DNA from 3 places in the Micrococcus sp. TA1 genome. Region 3 is predicted to be linked to each of the others. Evidence: predicted binding sites of a transcription regulator. Region 3 holds the regulator's gene; each other region holds the start of a gene.
What was found. The regulator HrcA, encoded in region 3, represses chaperone genes, less so after heat shock. The targets are predictions, from matches to a motif close to TTNGCACTCGNNNNNNNCGAGTGCNAA.
Positions count from the first base shown of each region.

Region 1: a site for HrcA is predicted at 2,196-2,222, ahead of groL (chaperonin GroEL). Genes of this name have one in related genera too.
Region 2: a site for HrcA is predicted at 1,582-1,608, ahead of groES (co-chaperone GroES). Genes of this name have one in related genera too.

Region 1 covers NZ_JACHNW010000001.1:147,583-151,484, forward strand. Annotated here, with positions in the region: gene GGQ69_RS00570 (threonine/serine exporter ThrE family protein) at 1-107, shown strand, start outside; gene GGQ69_RS00575 (uracil-DNA glycosylase) at 135-830, opposite strand; gene GGQ69_RS00580 (DUF3263 domain-containing protein) at 954-1,310, shown strand; gene GGQ69_RS00585 (LytR C-terminal domain-containing protein) at 1,394-2,119, shown strand; gene groL (chaperonin GroEL) at 2,400-3,902, shown strand, end outside.
Region 2 covers NZ_JACHNW010000001.1:2,086,064-2,089,965, reverse strand. Annotated here, with positions in the region: gene GGQ69_RS09055 (SAM-dependent methyltransferase) at 1-261, shown strand, start outside; gene GGQ69_RS09050 (siderophore ABC transporter substrate-binding protein) at 296-1,411, opposite strand; gene groES (co-chaperone GroES) at 1,780-2,076, shown strand; gene groL (chaperonin GroEL) at 2,311-3,902, shown strand, end outside.
Region 3 covers NZ_JACHNW010000001.1:1,530,977-1,534,878, reverse strand. Annotated here, with positions in the region: gene GGQ69_RS06735 (DUF4870 domain-containing protein) at 1-376, opposite strand, end outside; gene GGQ69_RS06730 (DUF3097 family protein) at 450-1,334, opposite strand; gene hrcA (heat-inducible transcriptional repressor HrcA) at 1,557-2,570, shown strand; gene dnaJ (molecular chaperone DnaJ) at 2,629-3,762, shown strand; gene GGQ69_RS06715 (16S rRNA (uracil(1498)-N(3))-methyltransferase) at 3,773-3,902, shown strand, end outside.

The sequences.
Region 1 (3,902 bases), 1.4 Mb from region 3:
CCACCATCATGGCCATCGCCGCCGGCGTGGTCCTGGGCGACACCCTGGCCCGTCCGTTCACCACCGCCCTGCAGGCCAACGAACGGCGCCGGATCGGCCGCCGCTGACCGGTCCGCACGGTGTGGCCGGAGTGGTCAGGAGTGGTCGACGCGCCAGTCGACCGGCTCGGCGCCCCACTGCTCCAGCAGCTCGTTCGTGCGGCTGAACGGCCGCGAGCCGAAGAACCCGCGCCGGGCCGAGAGCGGGGACGGGTGGGCAGACTCGATGATCCCCAGGGGCGCGTCCGCGGGCGCGTGGCGCTGCAGCACCGGGGCCATCTTCCGTGCATCGGCACCCCACAGGATGGCCACCAGCGGGGTGCCTCGTCCGGACAGTGCCTCCACGGCGGCCTCGGTCACCCGCTCCCACCCCAGCCCCCGGTGGCTGGCGGGCTGGCCGGCGGCCACGGTCAGGACCCGGTTCAGCAGCAGCACGCCCTGCCCGGTCCAGGCGGTCAGGTCACCGTGGGGGGCCGGGGGGATGCCGAGGTCCTCGGACAGCTCCTGGTAGATGTTCACGAGTGAGCGCGGCAGCGGTGACACGTGCCGGTCCACGGCGAAGCTCATCCCGATCGGGTGCCCCGGCGTGGGATAGGGGTCCTGGCCCAGGATCAGCACCCGGACCTCGTCGAAGGGCTGCCGGAAGGCCCGCAGGATGTTCTCCGGCGCCGGGAGGACCTGCTCCCCGTCGGCCCGCCGGGCCTTGACCTCGCGCCCGACGGCGTCCAGGGCCTCCTGCTGGGGCGCCAGGGCGCGCTCCCATCCGGGATCCAGTGGTTCGAGCAGTCTCATCGGTGCAGACTATCGAATGACACCGCTGTAGTTCGGCGGAGTAGACTGTGGAGTACTCCGTCCAGCGCCGTGGGTGCCCGAACAGATGCGCGGCGGGGGACCACTTCCCGGAAGGACCTTCCCATGACTGCAGCTGACCCCGTCCCCTCGGAGCGCGAGGACGACCCGCGCGCTGACCGGGGGCAGGACGACGGGCAGGAGGGCGCGGGCGGGCAGGAGCCCGGGGCGTCGTCGTCGGCACTGTCCGAGCGGGACCGGGACATCCTGGACTTCGAGGACCAGTGGTGGAAGTACGGCGGGGCGAAGGACCAGGCGATCCGCGACCGGTTCTCCATCTCGGCCACCACGTACTACCAGGTGCTCAACGGCCTGCTCGACCGCCAGGAGGCCCTGGCCCACAAGCCGATGCTGGTCAAGAGATTGCGTAGACTACGGACGACTCGCCACCGGGCCCGCAGCGCCAGGCGGCAGGAGGCCTGAGCGCCACGGTCATGGGGCCGTGGCCACGTCCGCGGCAGCCACCACGGCGCCGCCCGGTGCCGAAGATCTGGTGATGATGGTCCATGACTGAGTACCCGCGCGATCAGTTCGATGACGTGCCCGAATACCGCAACCGCAAGGGCGGCCATCGGGCCGTGGCGGAGCCGTCCGGCGGCACCGGCCCGTCCGGGCTGACCTGGATCTCGCTCGCCGCCGCCCTGGCCCTGGTGATCGGGGCGTTCTCGTACTTCATCCTGCCCACGCTGCGGGTCCAGGAGACCGCCCGGCCCGGTGCTGCGGAGGCGTCGGTGTCCGGGTCGGCGGCACCGGGGCAGGCAACCTCCCCGGGAATGACCCGGCCCGGTTCCGGGGCGGGGACCGCCGACCCGTCGGCCTCCGGCACGGCCAGGGCGGCGTCGTCGTCCGCGCCACCGGCCCGGTCTCCGGAACCCAGTACGACGCCGCGGAAGACCACGACCCCGCAGCCCACGAAGACGCCGGAACCCACGCCGACTCCCACGCAGACCCAGGAGCCTCAGACGGTGGACTACTCCTTCCCGGTGGAGGTCTACAACGCCTCCCGGGTCAACGGGCTGGCCGGCCGGGTCGGCGGCACCCTCTCCGGTTCCGGCTTCACGGTGGCCACCGCCGGGAACTGGTCGGGATACCCGGTGTCCTCCTCCGCGGTCTTCTACTCGTCGAACCCGGTCACCGCCCAGGCGGTCGCGGCCCGGCTCGGGCTGCCGGCGGTCTATGACGGGCGGATCCCCGGCATCGCCGTGGTGGTCACCGCGTCCTACGCCGGCTGACGTCCCGATGCGCACCCCGCGTTCCGGACGCGGATTCCCCTGCCCGCTGAACAACCGTCCGGGGCCCGGCCCGATGTTTGCACTCGGGTGTGCCGAGTGCTAAATATGGACTAGCACTCAGTGGTTCGGACTGCCAAGGCCCGCAGGCATGCGGGTGGTCCGCGCCACGAGTTTGACCTGAACGTGGTGAGGCCCGGCCCAGGGCCGTCCGTCGCGGGCACTGCACAGGTCGGTTGAACACTGCCAAGCAACGCCAAGGTCCAGAAAGGACAGTGCACACATGGCCAAGACCATTGCATTCGACGAAGAGGCGCGCCGCGGCCTGGAGAAGGGCCTGAACACCCTTGCCGACGCCGTCAAGGTGACCCTCGGCCCGCGCGGCCGCAACGTGGTGCTGGAGAAGAAGTGGGGCGCGCCCACCATCACCAACGACGGTGTCTCCATCGCCAAGGAGATCGAGCTCGAGGATCCGTACGAGAAGATCGGCGCCGAGCTCGTCAAGGAGGTCGCCAAGAAGACCGACGACGTCGCCGGCGACGGCACCACCACCGCCACCGTGCTGGCCCAGGCCCTGGTCAAGGAAGGCCTGCGCAACGTGGCCGCCGGCGCCGACCCGCTGTCCCTGAAGCGCGGCATCGAGAAGGCCGTGGAGGCCGTCACCGCCGAGCTCATCGCCTCCGCCAAGGAGATCGAGACCAAGGAGCAGATCGCCGCCACCGCGTCGATCTCCGCCGCCGACCCGCAGATCGGCGCCCTGATCGCCGAGGCCCTGGACAAGGTCGGCAAGGAGGGCGTCGTCACCGTCGAGGAGTCCCAGACCTTCGGCCTGGAGCTCGAGCTCACCGAGGGCATGCGCTTCGACAAGGGCTACATCTCCGGCTACTTCGTCACCGACGCGGAGCGCCAGGAGACCGTGCTGGAGGATCCGTACATCCTCATCGTCAACTCCAAGATCTCCAACGTGAAGGACATGGTGTCCCTGCTGGAGAAGGTCATGCAGTCCGGCAAGCCGCTGCTGATCATCGCCGAGGACGTCGAGGGCGAGGCCCTGGCCACCCTGGTGGTCAACAAGATCCGCGGCACCTTCAAGTCCGTGGCCGTCAAGGCCCCGGGCTTCGGCGACCGCCGCAAGGCCATGCTGGCCGACATCGCCATCCTCACCGGTGGCCAGGTCATCTCCGAGGAGGTCGGCCTCAAGCTGGAGAACGCCACCCTGGACCTGCTGGGCACCGCCCGCAAGGTCGTCGTCACCAAGGACGAGACCACCATCGTCGAGGGTGCCGGTGACGCCGAGGAGATCGCCGGACGGGTCAGCCAGATCCGTGCCGAGATCGAGAACACCGACTCCGACTACGACCGCGAGAAGCTGCAGGAGCGCCTGGCCAAGCTGGCCGGCGGCGTGGCCGTCATCAAGGCCGGTGCCGCCACCGAGGTGGAGCTCAAGGAGCGCAAGCACCGCATCGAGGACGCCGTGCGCAACGCCAAGGCCGCCGTGGAGGAGGGCATCGTCGCCGGCGGTGGCGTCGCCCTGATCCAGGCCGGCACCAAGGCCTTCGACTCGCTGTCCCTCGAGGGTGACGAGGCCACCGGTGCCAACATCGTCAAGGTCGCCATTGAGGCCCCGATGAAGCAGATCGCCTACAACGCCGGCCTGGAGCCGGGCGTGGTGGCAGCCAAGGTCAAGGGCCTGGCCGCCGGCCACGGCCTGAACGCCGCCACCGGTGAGTACGAGGACCTGCTGGCCGCCGGCATCAACGACCCGGTCAAGGTGACCCGCTCTGCC
Region 2 (3,902 bases), 560 kb from region 3:
ATCGAGTCGGTGATGCCCTTCAACGTCAAGGGACTGCGGCGCTGGGTGCGGGAGACCGGGGTGGGCCGGCTGGACATCAAGAAGCGCGGGATGGCCGTCACCCCGGAGGAGTTGCGACGCCAGCTCATGTCCGGCAAGGGCTCGAAGGGGGCGAAGGGTTCGACGTCGTCACGGGGCTCGAAGTCACCCGGCCGGCACGCCACGCTCGTGCTGACGCGGATCGGTGAGGAACGGGTCGCCGTGGAGGTCACCCCGGCCTGACGGCCTGACGGTCCGGCGCGACCGGCACGCCGGCTCAGGTGCCGGAGGCGTCCCGTCCGAGGCCGGTGGGGGACGCCGTGGCCACGTGGTTGACGACTTCGTTGACCATGCGGTGCAGGTTGTCCAGGCCGTAGCCGACGAGGTACCAGTCCGCGGGATCGAGGTAGATGACCTTGCCGTTCCGGGCCGCCTTCGTGCCGCTGACCAGGTCGTCGTCCAGCACGTCCTCGGCGGTGGCTCCCTGCCGGCCGAGGGCGGCGTCCTCGTCGATGACGAACAGGTTGTCCGGGTCGGCGTCGGCGATGAACTCGGGGGAGGCCGGAGCGCCGTCCGGGCCCTCGCCCATCACCGGGGTGGCGCTGGGCACGCCGAGCACGTCGTGGATCAGGCCGAAGCGGGACTCCGGGCCGAAGGCCGTGATCTCGCCGGATCCCGTCATCACCACCAGGCCGTTGGTGTTCCCGGCGTCCTTCAGCGTCACCCGGGCATCCTCGATCTTCGTCTCGATCTCGCGGAGCGCGGCCTGCACCTGCATCTCCCGGCCGAAGACCTCGCCCAGGGCGGTGGCGTTCTGGGTGAAGGACTCCATCGGTTCCGCGGGGTCCACGGACAGGTCGATGGTCGGGGCGATCCCGGACAGTTCGGGGTACGCGTCCGCGGTCGCCGCGGAGATGATGATCAGGTCCGGCTCCTCCTCGGCGATGACGTCCAGGTCAGGCTCCGTGAGGGAGCCGACTCGCACCTCCGCGCCGTCCGCCACGGACTGCAGCTCCTCGGGGTAGGGCGCATCCGGCACGCCGTCGGGCTGGATGCCCAGTGCGTTCAGGGAATCCAGGACCCCGAGGTCGAAGACGAAGACCTTCCCGGGATCGGCCGGGACCTCGGTGGTGCCCTGGGCGTGCTCCACGGTGACGGTCTCCGCGCCGGAGCCGGTGGGGGAGGGCGTGGTGGTACCGGGAGCCGTGCCGGATGGCGAGCCGGAGGTGGGCGGCTCGGCGGGCCCGCCGGTGCAGGCGGTCACGAGGACCAGGACCGCGGTCGAGGCGGCGAGCATCAGCGAGGCGCGGCGCAGCGCCCGGGGCCTCGGCCGGGGGCGTGCGGATCGGGGGGTGGTGGCGAGGGGCCCGTCCTGCGGGCCGTGCAGGGACACGATGGTCCTCCCGTGATCAGCGGAGCGGCGGAACCCGCGGCCGTCCGGGGCCCGGCAGGCCGGGGCGATCGCGTCCCCTCCATTGTGTCAGCCCGTGACCGGGTGCGGCCAGAGTCCTGGCCGCGTGCCGGGTCGCGGACCGGCGCTCCGCGCGGCTCCCGGGGACACGACTGGCACTCGCCTTGACCGAGTGCTAAGCCTCGTCCTAGAGTCATTTCTGGCACTCCGGGGCACCGGGTGCCAAGCCTGAAGGACCTGCCATCCGGCACCCGCGACGACGGTTGGCCAGCCTACGGCGCACAGCAGAATCCACTGACGCCGGTCGGACCCCCGTGGTCTGGCCCACCACAGAGAAGGAGAGTACAGACGTGTCTGTCTCCATCAAGCCCCTTGAGGATCGCATTGTTGTCCGTCCGCTGGAAGCCGAGCAGACCACCGCTTCCGGCCTGGTGATCCCGGACACCGCCAAGGAGAAGCCGCAGGAGGGCCAGGTCGTGGCCGTCGGCGCCGGCCGTGTCGATGACAACGGCAACCGCATCCCGGTCGATGTCGCCGAGGGCGACGTCGTGCTCTTCTCCAAGTACGGCGGCACCGAGGTCAAGGTCGGCGGCGAGGACTACCTCGTGCTGTCCGCCCGCGACGTGCTGGCCATCGTCACCAAGTGATCTTCCACCGGACCCGGTCCGTGCCCCCGCACGGCACCGCGTCCGGTTGACGCACCAGGCCCGGCCAGGCACTCCAGCCGGCCGGGCCTGATCGCGTCAGCGCCGACGTCGTGACCTTCCGGCCCCAGGGCCGCGGGAGGGCGCGACGCCGGCCCCCCACCTTCACCTCGACGCGGCGACCGGATGCCCGGCCGGGCCCGGAGCCGCCGTCCACACCCGAAAGGAGCTTCGTTCATGGCGAAGCAGCTTGCCTTCAACGATGAGGCCCGCCGCGCACTGCAGGCCGGCATCGACAAGTTGGCCGACACGGTCAAGGTCACCCTCGGCCCCAAGGGGCGCAACGTCGTCCTCGACAAGGCCTGGGGCGCACCCACCATCACCAACGACGGCGTGACCATCGCCCGTGACATCGAGCTGGACGACCCGTACGAGAACATGGGCGCCCAGCTGGCCAAGGAAGTGGCCACCAAGACCCAGGACGTCGCCGGCGACGGCACCACCACCGCCACCGTGCTGGCCCAGGCCCTCGTCAACGAGGGCATGCGCCAGGTGGCCGCCGGTGCCGCCCCGAACGAGGTCAAGCGGGGCATCGAGGTGGCCGTGGCCGCCATCGACCAGCGCCTGTCCGAGAACGCCGTGGAGGTCTCCGGCAACCACGTCGCCAACGTGGCCGCCATCTCCGCCCAGGACGACACCGTCGGCGAGCTGCTGGCCCGCGCGTTCGACACCGTCGGCACCGACGGCGTCATCACCATCGAGGAGTCCTCCACGACCTCCACCGAACTGGTGGTCACCGAGGGCATGCAGTTCGACAAGGGCTACCTGTCCCCGTACATGGTGACCGACGCCGAGCGCCAGGAAGCCGTCCTGGAGAACCCCTACATCCTGCTGAACTCCGGCAAGATCTCCTCCGTGCAGGAGTTCCTGCCGCTGCTGGAGAAGGTCCTGCAGGCCTCCAAGCCGCTGTTCATCATCGCCGAGGACGTCGAGGGCGAGGCCCTGTCCACCCTCGTGGTCAACAAGATCCGCGGCACCCTGAACGTCGTGGCCGTCAAGGCCCCGGGCTTCGGCGACCGCCGCAAGGCCATGATGCAGGACATCGCCACCCTCACCGGCGCCCAGGTGGTCTCCCCGGACCTCGGCATGAAGCTGGACCAGGTCGGCCTCGAGGTGCTCGGCACCGCCCGCCGCGTGACCGTCACCAAGGACAACACCACGATCGTGGACGGCGCCGGCTCGGCCGACGACGTGAACGCCCGCGTGGCCCAGATCAAGGCCGAGGCCGAGGCCACGGACTCCGACTGGGACCGTGAGAAGCTGCAGGAGCGCCTGGCCAAGCTGGCCGGCGGCGTGGGCGTCATCCAGGTCGGCGCCGCCACCGAGGTGGAGCTCAAGGAGGCCAAGCAGCGCATCGAGGACGCCGTGGCCTCCACCCGTGCCGCCCTCGAGGAGGGCATCGTGGCCGGCGGCGGTACCGCGCTGATCAACGCGCTGTCCGTGCTGGACCAGGACGAGTCCGTCACCGCCCTGTCCGGTGACGCCGCCGCGGGCGTGAACATCGTCCGCAAGGCCCTGGTGCAGCCGCTGCGCTGGATCGCCCAGAACGCCGGCGAGGACGGCTACGTCGTCACCGCCAAGGTGGCCGAGCTGGAGCCGAACCACGGCTTCAACGCCAAGACCGGCGAGTACGGCGACCTGCTGGCCGCCGGCGTGATCGACCCGGTCAAGGTCACCCGCTCCGCCCTGGCCAACGCCGCCTCCATCGCGGCGCTGGTGCTGACCACCGAGACCCTGGTGGCGGACAAGAAGGACGAGGACGAGGACTG
Region 3 (3,902 bases):
GGATGCCCGCGGCCAGGCCGGAGATGGTCATGAACAGCCAGATGAGCATCGCGATGATCCCGAAGACCCCGCCGACCACGGGGATCAGGGCCAGCAGGTTCGCCACGATCGCCAGCACCGTGGGCGGCAGCGTGAAGTTCAGCGCCTCCTTGGCCTCCTGGGCCGTGAAGGGCCCGCGGTGGCGGAAGACGAGGTAGATCACCAGGGAGGGGACGAAGCCCAGGATGCCGCCGAAGTGCGCCAAGGTGGCCCACTGGCGGTCCTGCGCGGGCGTCAGGGGTGCGGCCTTGGCAGGGGAGCCCTGCAGGTGCTGGTCGCGCCGGGGCGCGGCGACCGGACGCTGGCGGTGCGGACCGCTGGGCTGCTGCTGTGACACGTCCTTCTGCCTCTCGGGAGTGGGGGTACTACGCCGGATTCCGTAGGACATCCTACGTGGATATCCGCCGCTGCTAGTCGCCCACGGCGGTGAGGAAGTCGATGACCTCCTCGACGCGGCCCAGCAGGGCGGGCTCGAGGTCGGCGTAGGTGCGCACCCGGGAGAGCAGCCGCTTCCAGCCGAGGCCGACGTCCTCCTTGGTCCGGTGCGGCCAGCCCAGGCCCTTGAGGATCCCGGTCTTCCAATCCTGGCCCCTGGGCACCACCGGCCAGGCCTCGATGCCCAGCACGGCCGGCTTGATGACCTGCCAGACGTCCACGTAGGGGTGGCCGACGATCAGCACGTTGCCGCGCGCCCCGGGCACCCGCATCGCCTCCGCGGCGATGCGCTCCTCCTTGGACCCGGACACGAGGTGGTCCACGAGGATCCCGAGCCGGCGCTGCGGCCCGGGGGAGAAGTCGGCGATCGCACCGGCGAGGTCATCCACGCCGTGCAGGGGCTCGACGACGATCCCCTCCAGCCGGAGGTCCTCACCCCAGACCTTCTCCACCAGCTCGGCGTCGTGCAGGCCCTCCACCCAGATGCGGGAGGCGCGCGCGGTGCGGGCCCGGGCGTGGCTCACCCGCACGGACCCCGACGCCGTCCTGGCCGGCAGGGCCTTGCCCGTCACCCCGAGCGTGCGGCCCGGAGCGGCAGGCGCGGGGGGCACCACCTGGACCGGGTCGCCGTCCACGAGGAAGCCGAAGCCCAGCGGGAAGGACTTCGTCCGGCCCCTGCGGTCCTCCAGCACCACCAGGTGCACCCCGCCGGACTTCTCCACCCGCAGGACGGCCCCGGTGAATCCCGTGCCGGCGTCCTCCAGGACCGTGCCGCGGTCCGCGGGGACCTCCGGCACGGCGCGGGCCGCCGGCCGGAAGCCGCCGTCCAGGGTGCCGGGTCCCCAGCTGTTCCATTCCATGGGCCCCGACGCTAGCAAGGCGTCCCGGAGAGCCCGGGGAACGGCTCGCGCCCGGCGTGAACCGGGTCGTGGGCGGAGCGGGACGGCTCGGACACGACCGGGTGGCGGGAGGCGCCGGGAGCGGACTGGACAGAGGTATTAGACTTGGCACTTGAACTCGACGAGTGCTAAGTGCATGGCCGGGACGACCGGTGCACCACTGACCGACGACGGGAGGGTGAGATGAGCGAGCAGCCGCGCCGCATGCAGGTGCTGCAGGCGATCGTGGAGGACTACGTGGCCTCCCGGGAACCGGTCGGCTCCAAGGCCCTCGTGGACCGCCACCAGCTGGGCGTGTCCTCGGCGACCGTGCGCAATGACATGGCCGCCCTGGAGGACGAGGGGCTGATCGTGGCCCCGCACACCTCGGCCGGGCGCATCCCGACGGACAAGGGCTACCGCGTCTTCGTGGACCAGATCTCCGAGGTCAAGCCGCTCTCGGCCGCGGAGCGCCGGGCTGTGCAGACCCTGCTGGACTCCTCCGATGACCTGCACGAGATGATGTCCCGCACCGTCCGGCTGCTCTCCCAGCTGACCCACCAGGTGGCCGTGCTGCAGTACCCGCACCTGGACTCCTCCACCGTGCGGCACCTGGAACTGGTCGCCCTGGCCCCCCGCCGCGTCCTGGCGGTGGTGATCCTGTCCTCCGGCCAGGTGGACCAGCGCGCCGTCACCACCGAGCAGGACGTCTCGGAGACCTCCCTGAACGCCCTGAAGCAGCTGTTCCTGCGCCACCTCGACGGCCTGACCCCCGTCCAGGCCGCCGACGGGCTCCGGGCCGCCATGGCGACCGTGCCGGAGCAGGACCGGGAACTGGCGGGCGTCCTGGCCGGCCAGCTGGACCAGTTGCTGGCAGCCCGGCGCGAGGACCGCATCATCATGGCCGGCACGGCCAACCTGGCCCGGTCACCGGGGGACTTCCCGTACTCGATCGGCCCCATCCTGGAGGCCCTCGAGGAGCAGGTCGTGCTGTTGCGCCTGCTGACCGAGATGGAGCAGGATGTGCGGGGCCTGAGCGTGCGCATCGGGTCCGAGAACACCGGTTCGCTGGCCGAGACCTCGGTCATCGCGGCCGGTTACGGACCCGGGGCCGGCGCCAAGCTCGGGGTCGTCGGACCCACCCGCATGGACTACCCCGGCACCATGACCGCGGTCCGCGCCATCGCCCGCTACCTGTCCAGGATCCTGTCCCAGTAGACTGCCGGGCCGCATCAGACCCGAACACGAATCCCGTCCGGAAGGAATACCCCACACCGTGGCAGACCACTACGAGGTCCTCGGCGTCAGCCGTGACGCCTCTGCCGAGGAGATCAAGCGCGCCTACCGCAAGCTGGCCCGCAAGCTCCACCCCGACGTCAACCCCGCCCCGGAGGCCGGAGACCAGTTCAAGGAGGTCACCCGCGCCTACGAGGTGCTCTCGGACGAGGACAAGCGGCGCAACTACGACGCGACCGGCCACGAGAACGGCACCGGCGGCATGGGCGGATTCGGCGGGGGTGACTTCGGCGGCTTCCAGGACATCTTCGAGACGTTCTTCGGGGGCGGTGGCGGCATGGGCGGCGGCGGGCGTGGCCCGGCGAGCCGGTCCCGCCGCGGCCAGGACGCGCTGATCACCGCGCGGATCGACCTGGTGGACGCCGTGTTCGGCGTGGACAAGACCCTCGAGGTGGACACCGCGGTGGTCTGCCCGGAGTGTGACGGCTCCTGCTGCCGGCCCGGCACCCACCCCGAGACCTGTTCCATCTGCCACGGCCAGGGCGCCATCCGCCGCCCCGTCCGTTCCATCCTGGGCACGGTGATGGCCGCCGAGACCTGTTCGGCGTGCCAGGGCTTCGGCACCGTCATCCCGGATCCCTGCCGCGAGTGCAACGGCCAGGGCCGCGTGCGCGACCGCGCGTCCCTGACCATCAAGATCCCCGCCGGCGTCGCCACCGGCACCCGCATCCAGTTGGCCGGACGGGGGGAGGCCGGCCCGGGCGGCGGCCCCAACGGCGACCTCTACGTGGAGATCGACGTCCGGCACCACGACGTGTTCACGCGGGACGGCGACGACCTGCTGGCGACCATGACCGTGCCGATGACGGCCGCCGCCCTGGGCACCGAGCTCACGCTGGACACCTTCGACGGTGAACAGCAGGTGCCGGTCCGGGCGGGCACCCAGTCGGGTGAGGTGCAGGTGCTCAAGGGCCTGGGCGTCGGGCGGCTGCGCGGTTCCGGCCGCGGGGACCTGAAGGTCACCCTGCGCGTGGAGACCCCCACCCGGCTCGACGACGAGCAGCGGCGACTGCTCGCGGAGCTCGCGATGGCCCGCGGTGAGGAGGCCGTGCACGGCAGCACCGAGCACCGCGGGCTGTTCTCCAAGCTGCGGGACAACCTCAAGAACCTGTGAGCGATCGCCCGTGAGCAACCCGCTGTTCTACCTCGACGCCGGTTCGCTGGCCACCACCGCGCCCGGTGACGCCGTCGTGCTCACCGGCGCCGAGGCCCGCCACGCCGCCCAGTCGATGCGGCTGGGCCCGGGGGAGCCGC